DNA from 2 places in the Lawsonibacter sp. JLR.KK007 genome. Region 2 is predicted to be linked to the other one. Evidence: riboswitches for the same ligand, from Rfam matches in the RefSeq annotation. Region 2 holds a riboswitch; the other holds the start of a gene.
The links. Region 2 has a riboswitch for FMN ahead of VV088_RS03485 (ECF transporter S component). Riboswitches for the same ligand answer to the same signal wherever they lie in the genome.
Positions count from the first base shown of each region.

Region 1: it holds a riboswitch for FMN, as region 2 does, so the genes downstream of both, VV088_RS13445 (ECF transporter S component) here and VV088_RS03485 (ECF transporter S component) in region 2, are expected to answer to the same signal.

Region 1 covers NZ_JAYWSY010000002.1:723,899-738,376, reverse strand. The annotation lists gene efp (elongation factor P) at 1-414, opposite strand, end outside; gene trhA (PAQR family membrane homeostasis protein TrhA) at 596-1,324, opposite strand; gene VV088_RS13490 (helix-turn-helix transcriptional regulator) at 1,697-1,942, shown strand; gene VV088_RS13485 (DUF362 domain-containing protein) at 2,056-2,226, opposite strand; gene VV088_RS13480 (ATP-dependent Clp protease ATP-binding subunit) at 2,346-4,775, shown strand; gene VV088_RS13475 (carboxymuconolactone decarboxylase family protein) at 4,827-5,204, opposite strand; gene VV088_RS13470 (MerR family transcriptional regulator) at 5,289-5,651, shown strand; gene VV088_RS13465 (2-hydroxyglutaryl-CoA dehydratase) at 5,738-7,072, opposite strand; gene VV088_RS13460 (acyl-CoA dehydratase activase) at 7,074-10,010, opposite strand; gene VV088_RS13455 (M56 family metallopeptidase) at 10,104-12,158, opposite strand; gene VV088_RS13450 (BlaI/MecI/CopY family transcriptional regulator) at 12,155-12,535, opposite strand; FMN riboswitch at 12,677-12,793, shown strand; gene VV088_RS13445 (ECF transporter S component) at 12,940-13,476, shown strand; gene VV088_RS13440 (flavin reductase) at 13,562-14,182, shown strand; gene VV088_RS13435 (RNA polymerase sigma factor) at 14,406-14,478, shown strand, end outside.
Region 2 covers NZ_JAYWSY010000001.1:591,607-606,084, reverse strand. The annotation lists gene ispG (flavodoxin-dependent (E)-4-hydroxy-3-methylbut-2-enyl-diphosphate synthase) at 1-190, opposite strand, end outside; gene VV088_RS03515 (M50 family metallopeptidase) at 193-1,281, opposite strand; gene VV088_RS03510 (1-deoxy-D-xylulose-5-phosphate reductoisomerase) at 1,303-2,439, opposite strand; gene VV088_RS03505 (phosphatidate cytidylyltransferase) at 2,540-3,358, opposite strand; gene VV088_RS03500 (isoprenyl transferase) at 3,361-4,107, opposite strand; gene frr (ribosome recycling factor) at 4,180-4,734, opposite strand; gene pyrH (UMP kinase) at 4,758-5,471, opposite strand; FMN riboswitch at 5,640-5,766, shown strand; gene VV088_RS03485 (ECF transporter S component) at 5,878-6,504, shown strand; gene VV088_RS03480 (YjdF family protein) at 6,551-6,970, opposite strand; gene VV088_RS03475 (MgtC/SapB family protein) at 7,185-7,874, opposite strand; gene VV088_RS03470 (MgtC/SapB family protein) at 7,886-8,599, opposite strand; gene VV088_RS03465 (DNA polymerase III subunit alpha) at 8,726-12,184, opposite strand; gene VV088_RS03460 (GNAT family N-acetyltransferase) at 12,307-12,801, opposite strand; gene whiA (DNA-binding protein WhiA) at 12,805-13,692, opposite strand; gene VV088_RS03450 (gluconeogenesis factor YvcK family protein) at 13,695-14,478, opposite strand, start outside.

The DNA of each region.
Region 1 (14,478 bases), on a different contig from region 2:
GGGATCGGTTTCAGTGACCTCCAGCTCCACAAAGTTGGGGGGCTCCACGCCGAAGACGCTGCCCTTGTAGGACATGATCTTGCAGGTCATGTTCTCCTTGACAAAGCGGAAGCTGTCCCCCAGCAGGTCCTTGCCGATGGGGATCATGTCGAAGGACTCGGGGTCCATGAAGTAGTACAGGTCGCCGTCGTTGTAGCTGTACTCCATGTCCTTGCGCTCCACGAAGGCCTGCTCGAACTTGGCGGTGGGGTTGAAGGAGGTCTCGGTCACGCCGCCGGTGATGACGTTTTTCATCTTGGTGCGGACAAAGGCCGCGCCCTTACCGGGCTTGACGTGCTGGAACTCGACCACCTGCATGACCTTGCCGTCCATCTCAAAGGTCACGCCGTTGCGGAAATCGCTGGCGGAAATCATTGCCATAGGAATCATCCTCCATTATATAAACTATTCAGTATGCTTAGCTGATTTATTTTACCCTATTTTTTCGTCCTTGGCAAGGGGTTCCGGAAGAATTGCAGGAATTCTGGTGGAAAATTTTGCGGCCAGACAGCAACAGGGGGTCCGTGCGGTGCACGGACCCCTGATTTGGAAGCGGTCACAGCCACAGCACCACCCGATACATCATCACAAAGTGGGCGGCGCTGCCCAGGAGGATGAACAGGTGGAAGATCTCGTGGCAGCCGAAGCGGGGGTTATCCCGGCCGGGCCACTTGACGGCGTAGAGCACGCCGCCCACGGTGTACAGCAGCCCTCCGGCCAACAGCCAGACGAAGCCCTCCGCCGGCAGGGCGCGGTAGATGGGCACAATGGCGAAGATCGCCAGCCAGCCCATGAACAGGTAGATGGCGCTGGTGAGCCAGCGGGGGATGGACAGCTTGGCGATGGTGAGCGCCGTCCCGGCCAGGGCCAGGGTCCACACGGCGATGACCAGCGGAATCCCCCCGGCGTTTCGCAGCACGGTGAGGCACAGCGGGGTATAGCTGCCGGCGATGAGCAGATAGATGGAGCAGTGGTCATACTTCCGCAGGGCCAGCCGTCCGGGGACGGAGAGGTTGAGGCAGTGGTACAGGGTGCTGGCGGTGTACAGGCAGACCATGGACAGGCCGTAGACGGCGAACAGCCCGAACAGCAGCCACTTGCCCAGGGCGGCGGACTGGATCAGCAGGACGGCGGTACCCAAAAGGGCCAGCGCCGCGCCCGCACCGTGGGTGATGGCTGACCAGGGCCGCAGGCCGTCGTAGGGGTCACGGACCTCCGCCCAGCGGCGGGGACGGACGTTGACGGCGGGGATGGCCGGGTTGACAGTTAACGTATTGGTGCGCATAGGACACACTCCTTTCCAGAGGAGACGGGCTTGGATACTTCTTCTGTATATAAGTATATCCCAATGCGCAGAGAATATCAATATGAAATATCACCAAATATAATTTCAAGAATTAGATTATATCATAAAAAGAGCCTGCGTCCCCTTGCCGCCTCAGCCAGTGCGGCCCCCCCTCCTTCGTCTTCTTGGCCCCTTGTTCATCGCGGCTATCACTTGATTCCATTCCCTGGGTCTTCCAAATAGAAACCTCCCTTTGAGCAGTTTTTCGTATTTCATTATATATTGTCGTGTTAAATACGTCAATGACGTTTTTAGAATTATTTCGAACATGTCAAAGATTGGGTAAGATAAACTCAAAAGGTGGTGGTATATATGGAGCGGCATTTTGACAATACCGAGCGGATGGAACATTTGGCATATGCTGTGAAATATTACCGCAAGAAGAAGGGTTATACACAGGAAACGCTGGCGGAAGAGCTAGGTGTCAGCCGGCAGCACATAGCGGCAGTAGAGGCTCCCGACATGAAGCGCGGTCCATCTCTGGATCTGGTTTTCAATATCGCTGCAGTGCTGGAAATCGAACCCTATCTTTTGTTGAAATTCCGCTTGGAACCATGAAGAAATAAACCCACCTGCGGACAGAGTGTGCAAAAGGGCCTCCGTTTGAAGGGGACGGAGATTCAAGCATAAAAAAACAGCGCCGGGAAGACCCGGCGCTGTTTTTTTGGTTGTTAGCCCTGAGCAATCGCACCCATGGGGCAGGTACCAGCGCAGGAGCCGCAATCGATGCAGGCGCCAGCGTCGATGACGTACTGAGAGTCGCCCTGGGAGATCGCGCCCACGGGGCAGCCGTCAGCGCAGGAACCGCAGCTGATGCAAGCGTCACTGATAACATAGGCCATGATATGTACACCTCCATTAAAATGGTATCCCTATTCTATCACAATTTCTGAAAAAAGCAATGCTAAATTTTTGAAAATCCGGGCATGATGGAAGAAGACTTCTTTCTGAGGTGATTTACATGGCAGACAGCCAATTCACATCCACTGCGCTGGGGGCCATCCGGCTGGCCCAGCAGAACGCCGCCCGCCTGGGCCACAGCTATGTGGGCAGCGAGCATCTGCTCCTGGGGCTGGCGGGGCAGGAGTTCAGTCCCGCCGCTATGGCCCTGCGCCGGGCGGGGGCGGACAGCCAGGCCCTGCGCTCCGCCATCGCCCAGCGGGTGGGGACGGGTGTGCCCGCACAGTCCAGCTTTCAGGGGCTGACGCCCAACTGCTGCCTGGCCATCCAGGGGGCGGTGGAGGAGAGCCGCCGCCTGGGGCAGAACGCGGTGAACTCGGAGCATCTGCTGCTGGGGCTGCTGCGGGGCAAGGGCAGCGGGGCCTCCCGGCTGCTGGCCCACTGCGGGGTGGACGGAGAGGGGCTGTACCGGTCCGTCTCCGCCTCCCTGGGGGGCGAGGAGGCCCCCGCTCCCAAGCCCCGAGCCAGGGAGCCGGAGCCCCGTCCCAACGGGGAGACCCGCCAGCTGGACCAGTGTGCCCGGGACCTGACCCGCATGGCGGCAGAGGGCCGCCTGGACCCTGTGATCGGCCGGAAGCAGGAGCTGGACCGTCTGATCCAGATTCTATCCCGCCGAACCAAGAACAACCCCGCCCTCATTGGGGAGCCGGGGGTAGGCAAGACCGCCGTGGTAGAGGGGCTGGCCGCCGCCATCGCCGACGGCACCGCCCCCCAGCATCTGGTGGGCAAGCGGGTGTATGCCCTGGACCTGTCCGCCATGGTGGCGGGCACCAAGTACCGGGGGGAGTTTGAGGAGAAGCTGAAGCATATCATCCAGGAGGTCCGCCGGGCGGGGAACATCATCCTGTTCATCGACGAGCTCCACACCATCGTGGGGGCGGGCAGCGCCGAGGGGGCCATCGACGCCGCCAACATCCTCAAGCCCGCCCTGTCCCGGGGGGAGCTGCAGGTCATCGGAGCCACCACCATCGACGAGTACCGGAAATATATCGAAAAGGACGCCGCCCTGGAGCGCCGCTTCCAGCCCATCACGGTGAAGGAGCCCACCCGGGCGGAGACCATCGCCATTCTCCAGGGCCTCCGGGGGCGGTATGAGGCCCACCACCACCTGATCATCTCGGACAGCGCCCTGGAGGCGGCGGTGGACCTGTCCTGCCGCTACCTGCCCCAGCGGTTCCTGCCGGACAAGGCCATCGACCTGGTGGACGAGGCGGCGGCCCAGGCCCGGCTGTCGGGCAAGGCTCTGCCTCCGGAGCTCCAGCGGCTGGAGGGCCGGGTGTCCCAGGCCAGCCGCCAGCTGAGCGACGCGGTCCGCCGCCAGGACTTTGAGCAGGCGGCCATCCTCCGCAACGTGGAGCGGGACTTCCGCCGGGAGCTGGAGGAGGAGCGGCAGAAGTGGCAGTCGGGCCAGGGGCAGTTCGCCGTGGAGTCCTGCCATATCCAGGCGGTGCTGTCGCTGTGGACCGGGGTGCCCATCAGCGACCCGGACGAGGCGGATAAAAAGGCCCTCGCCGGTCTGGATCAGGCGCTGCGCCGCCACATCCTGGGCCAGGACAAGGCGGTGGAGACGGTGGTAAAGGCCATCCGCCGGGGCCGCCTGGGGCTGAAGGACCCCCGCCGGCCGGTGGGCTGCTTCCTGCTGCTGGGCCCCAGCGGGGTGGGCAAGACCCAGCTGTGCCGCTCTCTGGCCGCCGCCCTCTTCGGCAGCGAGGAGGCGCTCCTCCGCTTCGACATGTCCGAGTATATGGAGAGCCACACCGTCTCCCGGCTCATCGGCTCCCCGCCCGGCTACGTGGGCCACGAGGAGGGGGGACAGCTCACCGAGCGGGTCCGCCGCCACCCCTGGTCGGTGGTCCTGCTGGACGAGCTGGAGAAGGCCCACCACGACATCTGGTCCCTCCTCCTCCAGGTGATGGAGGAGGGCGTCCTCACCGACGCCCAGGGCCGGAAGACCGATTTTCGCAACACGGTGCTGGTGATGACCTCCAACCTGGGGGCGCAGCGGTTTGCCAAGGGGAAGCGGCTGGGCTTCGCCGCCGGAGGGGAGGCGGAGCGGGAGGAGCTGGAGCGGGCGGTGCTGTCCGACGCGGGGCAGACCTTCGCCCCCGAGTTCCTCAACCGCCTGGACGCCACCCTGGTTTTCCACCCCCTGGACGAGGGGACCCTCCACGCCATCACCCGCCAGCTGCTGTCCGAGACCCGGAAGCGGCTGGACAAGCTGGGCATCGCCATGGCGGTGGAGGAGGAGGCCGTCTCCCTCCTGGCGGGCAAGGGCAGCAGCCGGGAATACGGCGCGCGCCCCCTCCGCCGGGCCATTGCCAATCTGGTGGAGGACCCCGCCGCCGACCTGATGCTGACCGGCCAGCTGAAAAAGGGGGATACCCTGTGCGTCTCCGCCCAGGGGGACGAGGTGAAGGTGCGGCTGGTGTAACAAGGAGGCCCCGGAGCGGTTCACGTTCCGGGGCCTTGCGTATTGTGCCGGTCAGAGCCCCCGCGCGGCGAAGACCTCCTTTGCCGCAGAAACCGCGTTGAGCACCCGCGGGAACCCCACATAGGGGACGCAGTGAATCAGCGCCTCCACAATCTTCTGCGGAGGGATTCCGGTGTTCAGAGCGCCGTTGAGATGCACGGTAAGCTGAGGTCCGCACCCGCCTGCCGTCAGAAGGCTGGCGACGGTAATCAGCTCCCGTTCCTGCAAGGACAGCCCCTCCCGTGTGTAGATGTCACCGAAAGCGAATTCCACGATGTAGCGGCCAAGATCCGGTGCGATTTCTGCCAGAGAATCAATTACCGCCTCGCCGCCCGCATCGTCCACCTGCTTCAGCAACTCCCAGCCCCGCTGGAACCGTGTCTGTTCCATTTGATTTCACCTCCTCTCAGCGTTATAATGGGAGCGTACAACCTGGACTATAGTCCAAGTCAAGAACTTTTTTGGAGGTGAACCATGACCATTGGAGCAATGACTCAGCGGACAGGGCTGACGGAGAGCAAGCTGCGGTACTATGAGAAAAAGGGACTGCTTCAGGTGGCCCGGGACGGAGGCGGCCGCCGGGACTACGACGAGGGGGATGTGGAGTGGGTCGCCTTTATCTGCCGGCTCAAGGAGACCGGGATGCTTCTGCGGGACATCCGGCGCTACGCAGAATTGCGTGCTCGGGGGCGTTCCACCATGGCGGAGCGGCTGGCGATGCTGGAGGTCCACCGGGCGTATGTACAGGAGCAGCAGGAGAAATGGATGGAGCATCTGAACAGGCTGGAGGACAAGATTGCCTTCTACCGGGCTGAGACAGCCCGCCTGGAGACATAAGAAGGAGTTCCCTGCGCGTCTCCAAAGGGGAAATTGGCCGAAAAAATCAGGCGGCTGTCGCGATTTGGACAGCCGCCTGGTTTGTGTTAAACATGCGCGTGGGCCAGCTGGGGCGTCCGCTCCGGCTGGGACTCCGGACGGGAACGGGCGGGCTGGGACTGGGTGAGTCCTCTGGCGTTGGCCAGCATCAGCTTGATGCGGTTTTCCTGGTTAATGCGGGTGGCGCCAGGGTCGTAGTCGATGGCCACAATGTTGCTGTAGGGATAGTCGTCCTTCAGCTTGCGGATCATGCCCTTGCCCACGATGTGGTTGGGCAGGCAGCCGAAGGGCTGGGTACAGACAATGCTGTTGGTGCCCGAGTGGATCAGCTCCAGCATCTCGGCGGTGAGCAGCCAGCCCTCGCCCATCTTGTTGCCGTCCCCCAGGTAGCCCTGGACCAGGCTGTGCAGCTCCTGGAAGGTTCCGGGAGCCCGGAAGCGGCCCGACTGCTCTAGGGCGGCGATCATATCCCGCTGGCAGGCTTCGATGTACTTCATGAACAGGGAACAGCCGAACTTCTTGATCCACTTGCCGCCGTACAGGTCCACATCGGCCACCCGGTTGTAGATCTTGAAGATGATGAAGTCGGTCAGACCGGGCACCACCGGCTCCACCCCCTCGGCCAGAAGGAATTGTTCCAGGTTGTTGTTGCCCAGAGGGGCGAATTTCACATAGATCTCGCCCACTACGCCCACGCGGATCTTGGGTTCTCCCGCCACGGGGATGGCGGAAAAGTCGGAACAAATCGCGTCAAAGTTGGCCCGCATCTGCTTGCGGCTCATGCCCTTTCCGGCCTGGAAGCCGTCCACCAGCTTCTGGGACCAGCGGTCAATCATAGCGTCGGCATCGCCGGCGGTGACCTCGTAGGGGCGGACCTGGTTGGCCACGTTGACGATGATATCCCCATACATCATGGCGTACACCGCCTTGCGGACAAAGGGCAGGGTGAGGGAGAAGCCGGGGTTTTTCTCCAGCCCGGACAGGTTTACCGACACCACGGGGATGTAGGTCATGTCCGCCTTCTCCAGGGCCTTGCGCAGCAGATGGATGTAGTTGGAGGCCCGGCAGCCGCCGCCGGTCTGGGTGATGAGCAGGCCCACCTTGTGGGGGTCGTAGCCGCCGTGCTTCACCGCGTCGATGAGCTGGCCGATGACCAGCAGGGCGGGGTAGCAGGTGTCGTTGTGGACGTACTTCAGGCCCTCGTCCACGATGCCCCGGTGGTTGGTGGTGAGCATATCCACCTTGTAGCCCTCGCACTCCAGCAGCTTTTTCATCATGCCGAAGTGGACGGGCAGCATCTGAGGCATGAGGAGGGTGTACTCCTCCTTCATCTCCTTGGTGAAGAGAAGACGTCCAGTGTCGTCATAAACTAACTTAGCCATATCAATGCTCCTTTCTGGCCTCAATGGCCGCCATCAGGGAACGAATCCGAATTTTCACTGCCCCCAAATTGCTGATATCGTCAATCTTCAGCTGGGTGTACAGCTTGCCGCCCCCCTCCAGGATGGAGCGCATCTCGTCGCCGGTAATGGCGTCGATGCCGCAGCCGAAGCTGACCAGCTGGATCAGCTCCATGTCGGGCTGGGTGCAGACGTACCGGGCGGCGTTATACATCCGGGCGTGGTAGGTCCACTGGTTCAGCACATGCCGGGGGGCCTTGTCCTCCAGGTAGGCCACCGCGTCCTCGGTGACCAGGACGAAGCCGTAGGAGGTAATCAGATCGTTGATGCCGTGGTTGATCTCCGGGTCCATGTGGTAGGGGCGGCCCGCCACCACCAGAATGGGCCGGCCCTCCGCCCGGGCGTTGTCGATGTAGGTGCGGGCGATGTTCCGCAGGTCGTTTTTGTAGGCGTTGTAGGCGATGTAGGCGGACTTTACCGCCGCCGCCGTCTCCCGCTTAGGGATCTGGAACTCATTGAAAAACCACTCCCCCGCCTTGCGCTCCATGTCCTTGGGGCGGTGGAGGCCGAAGTAGGGGTACAGATAGCGCACCTGCTTCAGCTCCGGGACGTTGGCCGCCAGCAGCTCGGGGTAGTAGGCCACCACGGGGCAGTTGTAGTTGTTGTCCCCCGCCCCCTCGTCAAAGTTATAGGGCATGCAGGGGTAGAAGATGGCGTCCACCTCCTCCTCCACCAGGGCCTCTGCGTGGCCGTGGAGGAGCTTGGCGGGGTAGCACACCGTGTCCGAGGGGATGGTGCGCTGGCCCTTCAGATAGACCTTCCGGGAGGATTCCGGGGAGAGGACCACCTCAAAGTTCAGCTTGGTGAACAGTTCAAACCAGAAGGGCAGGTTTTCGTACATATTCAGTCCGAAGGGGATGCCGATTTTGCCCCGGGAGCCGTCCCCCTGGCCCCGGCCCTGGAGGGTTCGAAGCACCTGGTATTTGTACCGCATCAGGTCGGGCAGGCGGTGGGGCTCCTCGCCTAACGGACGGGAGCACCGGTTGCCCGAGACGAACCGCCGCCCGCCGTCGAAGGAGTTCACCGTCAGGGAACAGTGGTTGGTACACAGGCCGCAGGTGGCGGGCTTGGCGGTGTGGGCGAAGTTGTCCAGCGCCTCCCGGGAGAGGAGGGCGGATTTCTCCAGATGGAGGTCCCGGGCGGCCAGGGCGGCTCCGAAGGCACCCATACTGCCCGAAATGTCGGGACGGGTGACCTCCCGGCCAATCTCCTGCTCAAAGGCCCGGAGGACCGCGTCGTTGTAGAAGGTGCCCCCCTGGACCACGATGTGTTTCCCTAAATCGTCAGCGGAAGCGGCCCGGATCACCTTATAAATGGCGTTCTTCACAATGGAGATGGACAGTCCGGCGGAGATGTCCTCCACGCTGGCCCCGTCCTTCTGGGCCTGCTTGACGGAGGAGTTCATGAACACGGTACACCGGGAGCCCAGGTTCACCGGCTTCTGGGTGAACAGACCCAGCTTGGCGAAATCCTCAATCTCATACCCCAGGGCCTTGGCGAAGGTCTCAATAAAGGAGCCGCAGCCCGAGGAGCAGGCCTCGTTGAGCATGATGGAGTCCACCGCCCCATTGCGTATCTTGAAGCACTTCATGTCCTGCCCGCCGATGTCGATGATGAAGTCCACGTCGGGATCGAAGAAGGCGGCGGCCTTGTAGTGGGCCATGGTCTCCACCAGCCCCAGGTCGCAGTTGAAGGCGTTTTTGATCAGGTCCTCCCCGTAGCCGGTGACGGCGGCCCCCTTGATGACAATGCGGTTTTCGCACTGCCTGTAAATCTCCTTCAGCTGTTCCAGCACGATGGCCACCGGGTTGCCCTGGTTGGAGTGGTAATACTGATACAGCAGATCGCCGCCGGCCGTGATGAGCACGATTTTGGTGGTGGTGGACCCGGCGTCGATGCCCAGATAGGCGTCCCCGTTGTACCCGTTGATGGGAAGGATGTCCGGGCCGCCGGCACTGTTGTGCCGCTCCAGAAAGGCCGCATACTCCTCCCGGCTGGCAAACAGGGGGGGCATGGTGTCCACCACCGTGGCGGTGTTGGCGCTGTCTTCCAGCTTTTTCATCACCGTTTCGAAGGGGGCGGGGGCGTAGTCGGTGGCGCACAGGGCGGCCCCCATGGCGGCAAAGCAGTCCCCGTCCTCCGGGAACACAGCGTGGTCTCCGTCCAGCTTCAGCGTCTCCACAAACCGCTGCCGCAGGCCCATGAGGAAGTGGAGCGGTCCGCCCAAAAAGACGATTTTCCCCTTCAGCTCCCGGCCCTGGGTCAGGCCGGCCACCGTCTGGTCCACCACCGCCTGGAAGATGGAGGCGGCCACGTCCTCCTTCCGCCCGCCCTGGTTCAGGATGGGCTGGATGTCGCTCTTGGCGAACACCCCGCAGCGGGAGGCGATGGGGTAAATCTTCTCATGCTTCAGGGACAGCTCGTCCAGCTCGCTGACGGTGACGTTCATCAGGGTAGCCATCTGGTCAATGAAGGCCCCGGTACCCCCGGCGCAGGAGCCGTTCATCCGCTCCTCCAGAGCGCCGCCGAAGAAGATGATCTTGGCGTCCTCGCCCCCCAGCTCGATGACGGCGTCAGTGTCGGGGATGTATGTATTCACGGCGGCGGCGGTGGCGTAGACCTCCTGGACAAAGTCGATGCCCGCGGCGGTGGCCACGCCCAGGCCGGCGGAGCCGGTGATGGTGACCTTAATGTCCTGTCCGGAGAGCATATCCCGGATGGAATTCAATGTCTCCAGCGCCCGCTCCCGGGTCTTGGAGAAGTGCCGCTCGTAGGAGCGGAAGAGCAGCTTGTTTTGTTCGTCCAGCACCACGACCTTCACGGTGGTGGAGCCGATATCAATGCCGACGCGCAGACTCATAGGGTATAACCGCCTTTCAGGAGTAGGAAGCCTATTTTTCAATGGTATATGATACCGGCTTTTTGGTTGAAAAACAACGAAATTAACGGCTTTTTAACGGGGCAAAAGGGAAGAAAAGCGGGAAGTTAACGGCCTTTCCGTGAGCAAAAGCAACAAAACCCCCGGCGGATTCAATCCGCCGGGGGTTTTGTTGCTTTTGCTGCCGGTGACCGGGTGAACCCGTTCCGGTTCCTCGTTCTGGGCCAGCTCCGCATCTCGGGCCGCGTGCTGCCGCTCATCGACCGAGGGGGCGTTTTCAAAGATTTCCACCGCCTGCTCCCAGTGTTCAGTGGAGATGGTGCCGATATAGTACCCGCCCTCCTTCATGTCTCCAGAGCAGACGTAATAGAACCCCTCGTCTGTGGCCAGGATATAGTAAACGCTGGCGGCGTCCGCCCCTGTCCAGTCCGGGTCCGGCGGGGTGGAGGAAAAGGCGATGATATGGGTCCAGTCCCCGTCCCACTCCAGCGGGCCGTCACGGGGGATGGGGGAGAGAATCAGCAGATTCCTGATCTGCTCCAGCTCTTCCGGGTCGGTGAGCACTCGTCCGTCGTGGAGCATGGGCATGTTCAGCCAGATCCCCTGGGCCATTCCCAGGCGGGCGTGGTACTGGTTGTAGTCAAAGGTGGCCGGGGTCAGGTCCTCCCGCTCCCGGTAGCGCTGCTGCCGGGCCAGGCTCTCCAGGCCCCCCGGGGCGGAGACGTCCAGTGTCCCTGCCACACGGTAGGACTCCGCGCCCATTTCAGCGGGTGTGACCAGCAAGCACCAGTCCCGGTTGACGGCGCGGACGGTGTACAGCAGATAGGTGTGTCCGCTTGTTCTGTCGTCCGGGCTCTCCAGCAGGGTGACGCGGGGAGAGAGAAACGGGGCGTCGGACAGATCCAGATCCAGCTCCTCAGGGGTATTCAGCAGGTCGGCGGCTGAGTCCAAAATCTCCAGGGCCTGCTCCAGCAGGTCGGGGTCGGTGATGGGGGCGGGGTAGATCTGGCTGGAGATGAGGGATGGGGAGAACTGAACCGCCTGGGTATGGCTTACCTGATACCGGTACGGACCGTATAAGTTCCGAACCGGCTCCTCCCGCTCCGCAAAGACGAACACAGCAGACAGAGCGACGACAGCAATCACGGCGAACAGGGCGGTCTTCACTGTCTCCGGCTTCTTCACCAGGGCGGCCACCCGCTGCTGGATGGACTTCTTCCCGCCCGTCATGGCGGTGGAGCAGGACAGCAGGTCACGGGGCCGCGGGGACCGTGCCGCCACCATATCCACCAGGGTACGGCCATAGGGGATACGCTCCCCCTCCCCCAGCCGGGCCACCGCTCCCTCGTCGCAGGCCAGCTCGCCGTCCTGCTTGGACAGCGCCACCGCCAGCCACACCAGGGGGTTGTACCAGTGGAGGGCCAGAGCCAAGCACCGCAGCAGGGACCAGAGGTGGTCCTTGTGTGCATAGTGGGTCAGCTCGTGGGCCAGGATGTGGCGCAGGGCGGTCTCATCCTCCGCCGCCCCGGGGGTCACATAGACAGCGGGCCGGAGCACCCCGGCCAGGCAGGGGGAGGGCAGGCCCACCGCCGTATAGACGGGGATGGGGGCGTCCAAACCCTCCAACCGCTCCCGCCGCTTTCTCAGCCTCAGGGAAAAACCCAGGTTAGAAAGCAGAATAGCCGCTCCCGTCAGCCCCGCCCCCGCCAGCCACAGGGCAAGAACAATCTGTTCCGGGGACAGGATATAGCGGTACCAGGTAATTGTCTCCCCATCTCGCCGCAGACAGCCCGCTCCGTCTGAGTAGGATATGATATCCCCCGGCTCCAGTGTGGTTTCGATGTCAAGATTGAACTCGGCAACGGGCTTGCTCCCCTGGGAGAGCAGGGGGATGGAGGGCTCCTCCCACTGCCCCACCTCCAGGGCCAGATTGGAGGCCAGCACCGGCAGAGCGTCGGAAACCGGGGCGGGCAGCTCCACCTGGAAGGGCACCAGCAGCCGCAGGAGGACTACCCCCCACAGGGCGTAGCGGCACCGGGCGGACAGCCGGCCCTTGAGCAAACACCGCGCCGCCAGCACGATCAGAATCAGAACGCCGGAGGTGACCGCCCATTCTGTCAATAATTTCATCTCTGTCCCTCCTCTGCTTTGCGCAGAATTTCGTACAGCTCGTCGATCTCCGCCTTGGACAGGGCCTTGTTCTCCGCCAGAGCGGACATCATCAGCCCCACGCTGCCCCGGTAGACCTTGTCCAGGAAGGAACGGGTCTCCCCCTGGACGGCCTGTTCCCGCTGAAGGTTGGGGGAGTAGTGCTTGGCGCGGCCCTCCACGGTGCAGCGGACCAGACCCTTGTCCTCCATCCGCCGCAGGGTGGTGATGGTGGTGCTCTTGGCCCAGCCCAGCCGCTCGCCCAGCGCCCCCACCAGTTCCATCACCGTCTGGGGGGACCGCTCCCACAGGCAGTCCAAAACGTACCATTCGCTGTTGGTCAGGTTGATGCCGTCCATGAGGAAACCCTCCTTTGGTTTACATTGTAGACCAATCATAACACAGTTGGTCTACAATGTCAACCAAAATTTTGTGGAAGCCGGAGGGCGGTTGACAACCGCGTTCTTCTATGCTATACTAAAATAGACAACTGAATCATGAAATGTCTTCAGGGCAGGGTGCAATTCCCGATCGGCGGTACAGTCCGCGAGCGCGCAGGCGCTGATTTGGTGCAACTCCAAAACCGACAGTATAGTCTGGATTTGAAGAAGGTGTATGGAACCGGTCAGCGTAACAGCTGGCTTCCGCACTTTTTTCGCCCGTCCGGAACGCTGCTCTGTTGACCTTATACATACACCGAAATGATCGGCCTCTGAAGGGCATTCGTGCCTTCAGGGGTCCATTTTTTTCGGGAGGTTTTTCTATGAAACACAGTACAAAAAAGCTGACAGCCGCCGCGATGCTCTGCGCCCTGGCCTACGGGGCCGCCGCCGTGGGACGGGTCCCTCTGGTGCTTTTCCTGAAGTACGACCCCAAGGACATTGTGCTTGCGGTCAGCGGGCTGATCTTCGGGCCGTCCGCCGCCTGTGCCGCCGCCGTGACCGTCTCCTTCGCGGAGCTGCTGACGGTCAGCGAAAACGGCGTGCTGGGATTTTTGATGAATGTGATCTCCAGCTGCTCCTTCGCGTGTACCGCCGCTCTGATCTACCGGAGGAGACGGACCTTCGCGGGCGCGGCCGGCGGGCTCCTGTGCGGCTGGGGGTGCATGGTCGTGATGATGCTCCTCTGGAATTACCTGATCGCGCCGGTCTACATGGGCTGTTCCCGGCAGGCGGCGGCAGAGCTGCTGCTCCCGGTTTTTCTGCCCTTCAACCTGCTCAAGGGGGGCCTGAACACGGCGGGCGCCCTGCTGCTGTACAAGCCGGTCGTCCCATACGGGGAGCGGATTGCCCGGGACTGATTCCTGTTTTATTTCTGGACTTTTCGGACAGACTATGGTAAACTGGTCCCATAGCCATCAAACTACAAAATAAGGAGGAGCTTTTATGGACAACAAGGTTATGTATTCCCTGAGCTATGGTCTGTTTGTGCTGTCCGCCCGCCAAGGGGACAAGGACAACGGCTGCATCACCAACACCGCCATCCAGGTGACCACCGACCCCAACCGCATTGTCATCGCGGTGAACAAGAGCAACTACACCCACGACATGGTCAAGGAGACGGGCCGATTCACCGTCTCCATCCTGTCGGAGGAGGCCAAATTCGACCTGTTCCAGCGGTTCGGTTTCCAGTCGGGCCGGGATGTGGACAAATTCGCCGGCTTTGAGGACCACACCAGCAGGGACGCGGACGGCATCTGCTGCGTCACCCAGGGGACCAACGCCTGGCTGAGCTGCAAGGTTGTCTCCGCAACCGACCTGGGCACCCACACCCTGTTCCTGGCCGACGTACTGGACGGCGGGGTGATCTCCTCCGTCCCCAGCGCCACCTACGCCTACTACCAGGCCCACATCAAACCCAAGCCCGGGGCCTCCGCCGCCCCCAGCGAGAAGAAACGGTGGGTGTGCAAGGTGTGCGGCTATGTCTACGAGGGGGACGAGCTGCCTGCCGACTATATCTGCCCCCTGTGCAAGCACCCCGCCTCCGACTTTGAGCCGCTGGCATAAAATTTTTCAAAAACCCGCACCGGGGGCGAACCCTTCGGCGCGGGTTTTGCGTCTGTATAGGTAGACAACGGCCCCCTTCGCAAAAGGACCCTGGCGGAGCTGGGGAGGATTTCTCTGAATCGTACCAGATACATTGCGATCGGGGACAACCCTCCGTCATTGGCGTTGCGAATACCACCTCCCGCTGCGAAGGGAGGCTTAGAGCAAAAGGAGGCATATCAATATGGAGGATGGTAAGATCATCGATCTGTACTGGGCCCGGTCCCAGCAGGCCATCGCGGAGAGCGAGGCGAAAT
Region 2 (14,478 bases):
TCCCCACCGCCCGGGCGGCCTCCATGTCGGGCACCGCCACCCGGACGATCTCACACCCGGCGGCGGCCAGCTTCTTGATCTGGGCCACCGTGGCCTCCACGTCCTGGGTGGGGGTGTTGGTCATGGACTGAATGGTAACGGGAGCGCCCCCTCCAATGAGGACGCCGCCCACGTTGATCTGTTTTGTCATGCTTACCTCCCGAACAGCTTGCCCACGTCGCTGAGGGTGACCGCCAGCATCAGGCACATGAGGGCGGCCAGGCCGGCCAGGTGGACGTAGCCCTCGTACTTCGCATCGATTTTCCGGCGAAACAGCCCGTAGATCAGGCCGTTGAGCGCCAGAAAGAACACCCGGCCCCCGTCCAGAGCGGGCAGGGGGAGCAGGTTCATCACCGCCAGGTTGACGGCGATCAGCGCCGCCAGATAGCCCAGGTTCCAGGCGGCATCCAGGAGGGTGGGAGACTGGCTGCCCACCTCCCCCATCATGTTCACAATACCCACCGGGCCGGACATATCCCGCAGGCCCACCGCGCCGGTGATGAGGTCGCCCAGACTGATCCACCCCAGACGGACAAAGTCGACGGCGGTCTTCCAGGAATAGCCCAGCGTCCCCAAAAAGTCCGTCGGGTCGGCGGTGACCGCCATGGACAGCCCCCGCAGGCGGGTATAATTGCCATTCTCATCGGTGCGCTCCTGATAGGGCAGGTGGACGTCCTTCAGCTCCACCCGCTGGCCGTCCCGCTCCACCACGAAGTCGATGGTCTCCCCCGCCCGGTCCAGGTAAAAACGGGCGTTGCCGTAAACCAGCACCCGGTGGCCGTCCACCGACAGGAACCGGTCCCCGGCCAGCAGGCCGCAGTCCTCGGTGCCATAGCCCTCCAGGGGACCGCCAAACACCTCCACCCGGAACCCTTGGGCCGGAGCGTAGAGGACGGCGATGATGACCACCCCGGTGATGAAATTCATAAAAGCCCCGGCGCACAGGATGATGATCTTCTTCCACCAGGCCGCTTTGCCGAAGGAACGGGGATCGGCCGAGTCCTCGTCGTCCCCCTCCAGGGCGCAGAAGCCGCCAATGGGCAGCAGGCGCAGGCTGTATACGGTGCCCTCTCCTTCCCGAGGCTCCTCCGTATTTTTCCGGCTCTGCCAGATGACAGGGCCCATGCCGATAGCGAACTCGTTCACCTTCACCCCCAGCAGCTTGGCGGTGGCGAAGTGGCCCAGCTCATGGGTGGCCACCAGAACGCCGAAGATCAGAATCGCGACGATGATATAAAGCATAGGAAATACGCCTCCAAAGGTTTACATAACAGACTCCCGGGCCGCCTGGTCCGCGTCCAGGATGTCCTGCATGGTGGGGTTCTGGACCGGCGGCACCTGGGCCATGGCCTTCTCCACCTTGGCGGCGATGTCCAAAAAGCCGGTCTTCCCCGCCAGGAACTGGGCGACAGCCTCCTCGTTGGCCCCGTTGAGGATGGCCCCCGCGGTGCCGCCGGTCTTAGCCGCCTCCAGGGCCAGGGCCAGACAGGGAAAAGCCTCCAGGTCGGGGGCGCCGAAGGTGAGAGGGCCGCAGTTCCACAGGTCCAGAGGGGCAGACGGTCCGGGCACCCGCTTGGGGTAGGTCAGGGCGTACTGGATGGGCAGGCGCATATCGGGCGCGCCCAGCTGAGCCAGCATGGCATTATCACAGTATTCCACCAACGAGTGGATCATACTCTCCCGATGGACCACAACCGAAATTTTTTCCACCGGCATGCGATACAGGTGCATGGCCTCGATAACCTCCAGGCCCTTGTTCATCAGGGTGGCGGAGTCCACGGTGATCTTGGCCCCCATGGACCAGTTGGGATGCTTCAGGGCGTCCTCCACCGTTATGCCGGCCAGCTCCGCCCGCGTTCTGCCGTAAAAGGGCCCGCCGGAGCAGGTGAGGATCAGCCGCTTCACCTCGCCCCGGTCCCGGTTGGCCTCCAGGCACTGGAACAGAGCGGAGTGCTCCGAATCCACCGGGTAGAGCTTCGCGCCGTAGTCCTTGGCCTCCTCCAGGACAAGGGGGCCGGCGCAGACCAGCGTCTCCTTGTTGGCCAGGCAGACCCGCTTACCCTCCCGGATGGCGGCCAGGGTGGGCCGCAGGCCCGCCATGCCCACCAGGGCGGCAATGGCCGCGTCCGCGCTGGAGATGGTGGCCGCCTCCAGCACCCCCTCCAGCCCGCTGAGGACGTGGATGTTGGTGTCCGCCAAACGGACCCGCAGGTCGGCGGCGGCCTTCTCGTCCGCCAGGGCGGCAATGGCCGGCCGAAACCGCCGGGCCTGCTCCTCCATCAGCTTGACGCTGGAGTTGGCCGCCAGCGCCGCGGCCTCCATGCCGCAGGCGGCAATCACTTCCAAGGACTGCCGCCCGATGGAACCGGTGGAACCTAAAACTGTCACCTTTTGGCTCATAATTGTGTTCCTTTCTATGCAAACACCCCAGGATTGCATCCAAAATCCCCCCGTTGCAAAGGGAGGCTTCTGCCGCTGCGGCGGGACGGGGACGCTGTTCTCAAAACGCCGGCAGAACCTCCACCAGCAGCAGCAGCATGGGGGCCGCGAAGGTGGTGGAATCAAACCGGTCCAACATCCCGCCGTGGCCGGGCAGAAGGGCGCCGTAGTCCTTCACATGGTGCTGCCGCTTGATCAGAGAAAAGGACAGGTCCCCCAGCTCGGTGATGGCGCTGCCCAGCAGGCCGTACAGAGCCATAACCGGCAGTTTGACTGTCACCCCGCCAAAATACTGCACCAGCCAGCCGTAGAGCAGCATGCACAGGCACCCGGTGACGATGCCTCCGATGTAGCCCTCCAGCGACTTGTTGGGGCTGACCTGGGTGATCCCCCGGTGCCGCCCCAGAAAGACTCCAAAAAAGTACGCCCCGATATCGGTGGTGAAGGCGCAGATCACCGGCAGCAGCACGTAAAACTGTCCGCAGTCAAACCACTTCAGCTGCACCAGGGCGGACAAAAAGACCGGGATGCCGATGCCGCCGAAGAGGCAGACCATAATGCTGCTGAAGCTGATCTCCCCCTCCGCGCCGTACTGACGCAGGGCCGGGAGGAACAGAGCCGCCATCAGCAAAAGGGCCGCCGCCCGGGCGGTCCAGCCGCCGAAGCCCACCCCGTGTCCCAGGGGGATCAGGACGGCGGCCACGGCGGTGACGGCGTACATCCCATTGTGGTGGGGCACCTGAGCGGCCCGCAGCAGCTCGAAGGAGGCCATCCCGGCGATAAAGGCCACCAGCACCGCCAGCGCCAGGGGGGGCAGAAGGTAGAGGGCCGCCAGAAAGGCCGGTCCCAGCGCCACACCCACAAGAATCCGAGTTGCCAACGCTACACACCTCCAAACCGGCGGTCCCGGCTTTGATACGCGGCAATGGCCCGGTGGAGCTCCTCCTTAGAGAAGTCGGGCCACAGCACATCCGTGATATAAAACTCCGAATAGGCCGCCTGCCATAGCAAAAAGTTGGACAGCCGCAGCTCCCCGCTGGTGCGGATCACCAGATCCGGGTCGGGGACGCCCTGGGAGTAGAGATAGCCGCCGAACCGGTCCACCGTCAGGTGATTGGGATCGGCTTTGCCGTCGATGCAGTCCTGGGCAAAGGCCCGGGCCGCCCGGACCAGCTCGTCCCGGCCCCCGTAGTTCAGGCAGATGTTCACCTGACAGCCCTCGTAGTGCCGGGAAATTTCCCGGGTCCGCTCACACAACTCCCGCAGCTCCGGGGTCAGGGGGGACAGGTCGCCAAAAAATTCCATCTTCACCCGGTCCCGCTCCATCTGGGCGATGGCCTCCAGCAGGTACTTTTTCAGCAGGCCCATAATGGCTCCCACCTCCTCCTCCGGCCGCTTCCAGTTTTCTGAGGAGAACGCATAGACGGTGAGGTAGTCCAGGCCGATGTCCTTGCAGTAGGTGGCAATGGTGCGGAAGGTCTCCGCTCCCGCCGCATGACCTGCCGTTCGGGGCAGGCCCCGCTTCTTGGCCCAGCGGCCGTTGCCGTCCATAATGATGGCGATGTGCCGGGGCAGACGGGAGAAGTCCACCTCGGTCTGCGCTGCCATTTTTTTGGAAAAGAGGGCCATGGGCGGTCGCTCCTTTTTCATGTTTCTATGCCGGGAAACGGGCCGGTGTCCTCACCGGCCCGCTGTCTGCAGTTACACCGCCATCAGTTCCTTTTCCTTCTTGGCGGTCAGGTCGTCGATGTCCTTGCACCGCTTGTCGGTCATGTCCTGAAGCTCCTTCTCCAGCTTCTTCTGGTCGTCCTCGGTCAGCTCGGACTTTTTGGTCTTCTTCTTGATGTCATCCATGGCGTCCCGGCGAATGTTCCGCAGGGCCACCTTGCCCTCCTCGCCGTACTTGCGCACCTGCTTGGTCAGCTCCTTGCGGCGCTCCTCGGTGAGCTGGGGGAAGGCCAGACGGAGGACCCGGCCGTCGTTCTGGGGGTTGATGCCCAGGTCGGAGGTCTGGATGGCCTTCTCAATGGCCTTCAGCAGGGACATGTCGTAGGGCTGGATGGTCAGGGTCCGGGGATCGGGGGAACCGATGTTGGCCACCTGGTTCAGCGGCGTGGGAGCGCCGTAATACTCCACCATGATCCGGTCCAGCACGCCGGCGTTGGCCCGGCCCGCCCGGACGGCGGCGAAATTGGATTTAACCACCTCAATGGTCTTCTGCATTCTCTCATCATAGCTTACGATCTCAGGGCTCATGGTCATTACTTCCTTTCTTGTTTTTATCCCACAATGGTCCCAATGGTCTCGCCCATCACCGCGCGGTAGATGTTTTCCGGGTCCTTGAGTGCGAAGAGGAGCACCGGGATCTTGTTGTCCATCGACAGCGATGTGGCGGTGGAGTCCATCACCTTCAGGTGCTGAGCCAAAACGTCGTCGTAGGAAATGGCGTCGTACTTCGTGGCGGTGGGGTCCAGCTTGGGGTCGGCGGAGTAGACGCCGTCGATGTTCTTGGCCAGGAGGATGACGTCCGCGTCGATCTCGGCGGCCCGGAGAACGGCGGCGGTGTCGGTGGAGAAGAAAGGATTGCCGGTGCCGCAGCCGAAAATGACCACGCGGCCCTTCTCCAGATGGCGGATGGCCTTGGAGCGGATGTAGGGCTCGGCCACGGCCTGCATCCCGATGGCGGTCTGTACCCGGACCTCCACCCCCTTCTGCTCCAGCACGTCGGCCACGGCCAAGGCGTTGATGGCGGTGGCCAGCATACCCATATGATCGGCCCGGACCCGCTCCATGGCTCCGCCGCCGTCCTTCACACCCCGCCAGAAGTTGCCGCCGCCTACCACAACGCCCACCTGGACCCCACGGTCCACACAGCGTTTGATCACGTCGCAGACCCGGCCGATCACCTGGAAGTCCAACCCCCGGGAAGCCTCTCCTGCCAGGGCTTCGCCGCTGATTTTCAGCAGCACGCGTTTATACTTGGGCTGATCCATGAACTACCCCTCCTGTTCGTTTTCTTGCCTCTATTTTAATATATTTTTTACCGTTTGCATAGAGGGTAAGTCAAACTTTTTCAAATTGTCCACAATTTGCCCGTCCGGCGAAAATTAGGGGTTGCATTTTCTCCGCCGCTGTCGTATAATAGAGCAGACAACTGGATACGATGTCTTCAGGGCGGGGTGAAATTCCCCACTGGCGGTAAAGTCCGCGACCGGACACGGAAACGTGTCCGCTGACCCGGTGAAACTCCGGGACCAACGGTTACAGTCCGGATGGAAGAAGATGTGTGTGAAACAAAACACGCGCCGTTTTGGTGCGCGCAAGCACGCCTCCTTGTTTGTTTTGACACCTGGAAGACATGGTCTTTCAGCGGTCAAATACAAAAAAGGAGTGTTTTTTATGTCCAATCCCGCCACTGTCTCCCATTCCAGACGCGCCATCTCCACCCGGGCCATCACCGTCACCGCTATGCTCTCGGCGGTGGCCTGCGTCCTGAACATCTTCGACTTCCCCATCCCCTTCCTGATCCCCGCCTTCATCAAAATGGACATCGCTGACCTGCCCGAGCTGCTGGCCGCCTTCTCCCTGGGGCCCTGGTACGGCGTGACCGTCACCTTCCTGAAGAACCTGCTCAAGGTCATCATCAAGGGCACCTCCACCGCCTACGCCGGCGAGCTGTGCAATTTCATCCTGGGCGCCGCCTTCTCCTTTACCGCCGGGGTGATCTACCACTACAAGAAGTCCCGGAAGAGCGCCCTCATCGGCGCGCTGGCCGGGGCGGCGGTGATGGCTCTGCTCTCCATCCCCTGCAACTACTTCATCTCCTACCCTGTCTACACCAAGTTCATGGCAATCGACAAGATCATCGCCGCGTATCAGGCGATCCGCCCCGGCGTCAACGGCCTTCTGGAGTGCCTGATTATCTTCAACGCCCCCTTCACCCTGCTCAAAGGGCTGCTCACTGCCGCCCTGTGTTTCCTGGTCTACAAGCCCCTCTCCCCTATCCTCCACGGCGCCGGCAAATAAACCGGAAGCAGTCCTCCTCCTCTCTCACCAAAAGCGGGACAGGTTTTCACCTGCCCCGCTTTTTTGCGCGCTTTTTTTGCTGGCGCAGGAGGTACTTTTCCTGCCGCTCCTGCTCCCGGCGGCTTTGGACGTCCCGTTTCCGGGCCAGTCCCTCCTGCTCCCGCTGACGGCTTAGAGCCTCCTGGGCCCGGGTGCTGACGCCCCGCTCCCCGGTGGCCGCACGGGCCTCCCGCTGGACCCGTTTGGGATTCCTGTGCTCCGGAGCAGGGCGCTCCCCCTCCGCCGCCGGGCTGAACCGCAGCCTGTGCCACTCCGTTTCGATCCACTCATAGAGCTGGGCGTCGGTGGGTTCGGCTCCAAAGACGGCTCTGGCCGCCGAATACCCTGACTCGTCCCACCGCTCCGCGATCCCCACCCAGAAGGGCGGCTGGAACAGCACGGTAAAGCTGCTTGCATGTCGGTCCATATTCAGTTTCCTCCCTGATTGTGTGTCAGAGAATGGACGACCCGGGAGGGAAGGTTACTGACGGGAGCGCGGCCCGCGGACGGACTACCTACCGCCCTGTGTTTTTATCTCTGCAGTGCCATTATACCAGATCCGAACCAGCTTTGCAAATACCGCCTCCCTCTGCGATGGGAGGCGGTTTCACTTCTCTGTAAGTGCTGCTCCTGGATATCCCTTACGTCTCCACCACGGCCAGCACATCGTCCACGCTGGTCAGGGCCTGGAAGATCTCCTCCCGCCCCGCTCCCTGCCGGGAGCTGAGGGCCAGAACAGCGCAGGACGCCCCGGTCTCGTCGTTTTTCCGGTTGATCTCCAGGTCTACAATCTTCACGCCCAGCATATGGCACCGGTCCACCACCTCCTCCAGGCAGGAGGGCTTGGTATACTCCACATACACGCCGATCTCCCGGTTGCTCCGGAGCAGACGGTACTCCAGTTTGGAGAAAAACACCTCTGCCACCAGCACCAGGATGGTGGTATACACCGCCCCCTCGTAAAACCCGAAGCCGCAGCACAGGCCCACAATCGCCACCACCCACAGCCCCGCCGCGGTGGTCAGGCCCTTCACCCGCCGCCGCCGGGTCACCATGATGGTGCCCGCGCCGATAAAACCGATGCCGGACACCACTCCGGCCCCCATGCGGGCCACGTCCAGATAATAGTGCATCGTCACAAACAAATGCACGCTGGTCATGGCGGCGATGGCCGCCCCCAGACAGATCAGGATATGGGTGCGGAAGCCGGCGGGCCGGCGCTTCTCCGCCCGCTCGATGCCGATCACGCCGCCGCACAACAGCGCCAGCGCCACCCGGAAGACAACGCCGGACAGGCCCATCCCCCGCAAAAAATCCAATTCGTGCAGCATATCCCCGCCTCCTATATCTCGTCGATGGCCCGCACGTCCGGGCTGTAGGACAGATTGGCCAGCAGTTTGGTGTGGGACTGGCTTTTTGGCAAATGCAGATAGAGCACTACGCTGACTCCACCGCCGCTCTGTCCCTTCCGCTCCAGCTCCACGTCGAAGATCTGGATGCCCATGGCCTTCAGCAGGGCGATAAAGTCCCGCAGGCGCTCGGGGGACACCAGCTCCACATACAGATTCATGTTCCGGGACCGGGACAGCAGAAATTCCTCGATCCGGGGCAGCACCTTGATGCTCAGGAAAATGGCTGCGAAGCCCGCCAGCGCCCCCTCGTAGAACCCGGCTCCAATGGCCACGCCCAGGCAGGCCGAGGCCCACAGCCCCGCCGCGGTGGTCAGCCCCTTCACCTCCGACTGGTCGGTGATCAGGATGGTGCCCGCCCCCAGAAAGCCCACTCCGCCGATGGCCTTGGCCCCGATGCGGGAGACGTCGATCTTCTTCTCCAGCAGCGCCGAGACCTCCGCCCACTGGGTATTCATCATCACCCACAGATACTGACTCAGCACACCGGTCATGGCGGACCCCAGGCACACCAGCATATAGGTGCGAAAGCCCGCCGGACGCCGCTTGTGCTCCCGGTTGACCCCGATCATCCCGCCGCACAGCACCGCCAGCGTCAGCCGCAGGAGGACGGAGGGCATATTGAATTCCCGCAGAGCGTCCAGCATGTTTCTCTCCTTTGCAGTTCGTGACCGAAGCTCCTCCGCACAGTTGGAGAAGCTTCGGGGTTTGGGACCAGCAGTTTATCCCCCACCACTCAAAATCCCACCGCTCCATACAGCCGCTGCATTCGTCTACTGCACCACCACATTCTCCTGCCCCAGCCGCTCGGTCAGCTCCTGCACCAGGGCGGGGTGTATCTCGCAGCGGGAGCCCAGCAGCTTTTTGCAGTCCTCAAAGTAGAGCTTGACCTCCTGCGACCCAGGGAAGAAGGACAGGGCCAGCCGCACCTTCCGCAGGCGGGGGTCCTCCCGGCTGGGCAGACGCAGGTACAGGGTCTCTCCTTTGCCCTGGACCGCCTCCAGATGAGACAGGGGACTGACCGAGTCCACCATCAGCTGGGGTTCCTTCTCCTCCCGGACGGAGATCTTCCCGGTGGCCAGAACGGGCACGTTCTCCTTGATACAGCTCCCGCTCTCGTCCAGGACGCGGGAGAAGCACAGCAGCTCTATGGTGCCGGTGCTGTCCTCCAGGTTGACATAGGCCATCAGGGTGTTGTTTCGGGTGGTTTTGGTCTTGACGCCCGCGATGACTCCGGCGATGGACACCCGCTGGCCGTCCCGGTACTCCCGGGGACCCGCCGTCTCCTCGAAATCCTCCAGAATGGAGCCGATGGACGCCGCGCCGTGCTGCTTGGCCAGCTCCTGGTACTGGTCCATAGGGTGGCCGCTGAGATAGAGTCCAGTGGTCTCCTTCTCCATGTTCATCATCTCCTGGAGGCTGTACTCTGGCACATCGGGAAGCACCAGAGCCGGCAGGGAGATCGCCGCCTCCCCGCCGCCCAGTCCGAACAAATCCATCTGACCATCCACGTTCCGCTTCCGGGTGGCGGCGATGCCGTCCAGCGCCTGCCCAAAGACCCGCATCAGCTGGGAGCGGCGGCAGCCCATGGCGTCGAAGGCGCCGCTCTTGATCAGGCTCTCCACCATGCGCTGGTTGATGTCGTGGTCGTAAAGCCGGTCGCAGAAGTCCATAAAGTCGGAAAAGGGACCGTTCTGCTCCCGCTCGGCCAGCAGACTGTTGATAAACCCCCAGCCCACCCCCTTCAGGGCCACCAGGCCGAAGCGGATTCCCTCCTCCACCACGGTGAAGTCGGCGCCCGACTGGTTGACGTCGGGAGGCAGGACCGGGATGCCCATCTCCCGGCAGGTGGCGATGTATTTGGACACCTTTTTGCCGCTGTCCAGCACCGAGGTGAGCAGAGCGGCCATGTACTCTTTGGGGTGGTGGCACTTGAGCCAGGCGGTCTGGTAGCTGACGATGGCGTACACCAGGGAGTGGGATTTATTGAAGGCGTACTCGGCAAAGTCGGAGATGTCGTCATAGATGGCCTGAGCCGCATCCTCCGGCACGCCGTTTTGGGCGCAGCCGGCGATGTTCCGGGCGGGGTCGCCATGGAGGAACGCCTCCCGCTCCCGCTGGATGTCCTTGGCCTTTTTCTTGGACATGGCCCGGCGGACCATGTCCGCCTGGCCGACGGAGTAGCCTGCCAGGTCCTGGAAAATCTGAATCACCTGCTCCTGGTAGACAATGCACCCGTAGGTGGTGGCCAGGATGGGTTCCAGGGAGGGGTGCCGGTAGGTGATCTTTTCCGGATTGTGCTTGCTCTCGATGAATTTTGGGATGGAGGACATGGGGCCGGGGCGGTACAGGGCGATGATGGCGGTGATATCCTCAATGTCCCGGGGCTTCAGACTGACGCACACTCCGGTCATGCCCGGCGACTCCATCTGAAACACCCCGGAGGTCTTCCCTTCGGCCAGCATGGCCATGGTCTCGGGGTCGTTGTCCGGGATACTTTTGATGGCAAAGCCGGGGAGCTTTTTCCGGATCAGCCGGGCGGCGTCGTCCAGCAGGGTCATGTTGCGCAGGCTGAGAAAGTCCATCTTCAGCAGGCCCAGCTCCTCCAAGGGACTGGCGGTGTACTGGGTCACAGGCTGGCCGTCCTTGGAGGCGGCCAGAGGGACGTAGTCCACCACCGGACGGCGGGTAATCACCACCCCGGCCGGATGGACGGAGGCATTCCGAGGGGTGCCTTCCAGGGCCATGGCGGCGTCGATGAGCTTTTTTACCCGGGGTTCCCTGTCGCAGCTCTCCTTCAGCTGCTTGGACAGCACCAGAGCCTCGGCGATGGTGGTCCGGCTGTCCGGGATCAGCTTGGACAGCGTATTCCGCTCCTGGACGCTGAAGCCCATCGCCCGGCCCACATCCTGCACCGCCGCCTTGGCCTGGAGGGTGTTGAAGGTGACGATCTGGGCCACGTGGTCCTCGCCGTACTTGTTCTTGACATAGTCGATGACCTCCTGCCGCCGCCGGGCGCAGAAGTCGATATCCAGGTCGGGCATGGAGATCCGCTCCGGATTGAGGAACCGCTCAAAGAAGAGGCTGTAGCGCATGGGGTCCACGTCGGTGATGTTCAGGCAGTAGGACACCATGGAACCCGCCCCCGAGCCCCGGCCGGGACCCACCTGGATGTCCTGGTTCTTGGCGTAGGCCACAAAGTCGTGGACGATGAGGAAATAGTCCACAAAGCCCATCTGGCGGATGACCCCCATCTCGTGGCGCAGCCGCTTCTCCTGCTCCGGGGAGGGCTCCGGGTAGCGCCAGGCAAAGCCGTCGCTGCACAGCTTTTCAAAGTAGGCGTCCCCGTCGGTCCAGCCCTCGGGGAGCTGGAACTGGGGCAGATGGTATGTTCCGAACTGGAAGTCCACATTGCACAGCTGGGCCACCTTCGCCGTGTTGGCAATGGCCTCCGGGTGGTCGGGGAAGAGGGCGGCCATCTCCTCCTCCGACTTGACATAAAACTCCTGGCTGTCCATCCGCATGCGGCCGGGGTCGTCCAGGGTCTTGTCCATCTGGATGCACATGAGGATGTCCTGAAGCTGCGCGTCCTCCCGGGACAGGTAGTGAGCGTCGTTGGTGGCGATGAGGGGGATGCCCGTCTCCTGGCTGAGGCGGATGAGGCCGGGATTCACCTGCTTCTGCTTGTCCAGACCGTGGTTTTGCATCTCCAGGTAGTAGCCGTCCTCCCCGAAGAGGGCGCGCATCTCCAGGGCTGCCTCCTTGGCCTTGTCGTACTGGCCCGCCAGCAGCAGCTTGGGAATTTCGCCCGAGATGCAGGCGGAGCAGGCGATCAGCCCCTCCGCGTGCTCCCGCAGCAGGTCCAGGTCGATCCGGGGACGGATGTAGAAGCCCTCCAGATAGCCCTGGGACACCAGAAAGGACAGATTCCGGTAGCCCTCCTCGTTCCGGCAGAGGAGGATCAGATGGCTGTAGCTGGAGTCGAACTCGTGGACCTTCTGAAACCGGGTGCGCCCCCGGGGGGCCACGTACACCTCACAGCCGATGATAGGCTTGATCCCCGCGCCCTTGCAGGCCCGGTAGAACTCCACCACCCCGTACATGTTGCCGTGATCGGTGATGGCCACCGCCTCCTGGCCCAGCTCCTTCACCCGCTCCACCAGCCTGCTGATCCGGCAGGCTCCGTCCAGCAGGGAAAACTCCGTATGTAAGTGCAAGTGGACAAAGGACATGGCGGTACCTCCTCGTTCTTTACATTCAGTCCAAGCCTTCTGCTTTTCGCCTCGGCTCCCACACACCCGGCTCCGCCGGGAGTCCCCTTTGCCAAGGGGACCCTTTGGTGCGTCTGCCCGCTTTACTCCGTCTGCTCGGGCCGGGCGGCCTCCTGCAGGGTCTCGCCGGTAAGACGGTAAACCGTCCACTCATCCATGGGGACGGCGTGCATTTTCTTGGTGTAGAAGTCGATGGAGGGCTGGTTCCAGTCCAGGCAGGACCACTCCAGCCGCCCGCAGCCCCGCTCCACGGCAATCCGGGCCAGCTCCTTCAGCAGGGCCTTGCCGTAGCCCTTCCCCCGCTCCTGGGGGAGGACGAACAAGTCCTCCAAATAGATCCCCGCCCGGCCCAGGAAGGTGGAGAAGTTGTGGAAAAACAGGGCCATCCCCACCGCTCTCCCCTCGGCCATAGCGAAGATAATCTCCGCCTTCTGCTTCTCAAACAGCCACTCCCGCAGCAGCTCGGGGGTGGCCACCACCTGGCCGGACATTTTTTCGTAATCCGCCAGGGCGCGGATAAAGGTTAAAATCAATTCCTCGTCGCCGGGCGCGGCGGGACGGAAGGTACAGGTTGACATAAATTACCCCTTTCCCAGCTCCACCAGCTTGCGCAGCCGGTGGTTGAGGGCAGATTTTGTGATGGGCGGGTCGCACCGCTGGGCCAGCTGGGCCAGGGTGTCCTCGGGATGGGCCAGGCGCAGGGCGGCCGCCTCCCGGAGCTTGTCCGGCAGGGTGATCAGCGTGCCGGAGCCCTCCAACCGGCGGATGGCCTCCACCTGGGACATGGCGGCCTCCACCGCCTTGTCCAGATTGGCGGCGTCGCAGTTCACCCGGCGGTTGACGCTCCCCCGCAGGTCCCGCTCCAGCTTGGCGTTCATCACCTCCATGGCGGCCAGGGGCGCGCCGATACAGGTGAGAAAATCCTCGATCTTTTCGCTCTGCTTGAAGTAGATCACCGCGTTTCCCTTGCGCTGGGCGGATTTTGGCTCCTGGTCCAGCTCCCGCATCAGGGCCAGCACCTCCCGGCTGACGCTGTGGTGCGAGGTGGCCAGCTCCAGGTGATAGCTCTTCCAGGGGTCGGTGACCGACCCCCCCGCCAGAAAGGCCCCCCGGAGGAAGGACGCGCGGCAGCAGCTCTCCTCCAGCAGGGCGTAGTTGACGTGGAGGGACACCGCCCTGGGGTCCGCGCCGAAGGTTTGGTGGAGGACCGCCAGTTTGTCCGGGTCCTCCATGGTGAACACCTGCTTGCCGCCCCCTTCGGGCAGGCGGTCGAATGGGAGATGGAAGGCTTTTTTGAACAGGACGGGCAGCCGCTGGGCGAAGGCCCCGTTCTCGGTGACCAGTCTCGCCTCCCGGCTGTGGAAGGTGTTGCAGTAGAGCAGCGCGCCGTAGGCCTCCGCCTGGGCACAGCACTTGCGGCTCAGAGGGGCGCGGCACAGCTCGGTTTTCACGTCAGCGGCAAAGGACATGGTCACTCCTCCAGTATATACCGCCGGGCCCCCCGGAAGATGCGCACCGCCCGGCTGCGGTAAATTTCCAGAACCGCCTGAGCCAGCCGGTCCGGGTCGTGGCGGGCGAAGTCGCCGTCGGCGGAAGCCACCGGCCGCTCCACCAGCTCCAGGCCCAGGGCGGCGATGCGCTCCCGGTCCACCGTCAGGGGGACGGCGTCCTCCTCCCGGTACTTCTCCAGCAGGCCGGGCCGCACCGGGGCGGTGTTGGCCAGGCACAGGTCCACCAGCCCCGGCTCCCCGTGGGCCAGCAGGGCCTCCAGGTGGTCGGCGGCGGTGTAACCCTCCGTCTCGCCGTCCTGGGTCATGATGTTGCAGATGTACAGCTTGGGAGCCTCCGACTGGGCGATGGCATGGGCCACCCCCTCCACCAGCAGGTTTGGAATGATGCTGGTGTACAGGCTCCCCGGCCCCAGCAGGATCAGGTCCGCCTCCCCGATGGCCTTCAATGCCGCCGGAGTGGCCGCCGGACTGCGGGGGATCAGGTTGACATGGTGGATGCGGCAGTCCTGCTCCTTTTTGAAGGCAGCGATTTGGGACTCCCCCACCACGCGGGCGTCGTTGGCAAAGACGGCCTCCAGCTGCACATCGGCGCTGGTCACCGGGATCACCTGGCCGGTGATGGCCAGAACATAGCTCATCTCGGCCACCGCCTCCTCAAAGGAGCCGGTGATGCCGTTAAGGGCGGCCAGAATCAGGTTGCCGAAGGACTGGCCCGCCAGCACTCCCTCAGAGAAGCGGTAGGTC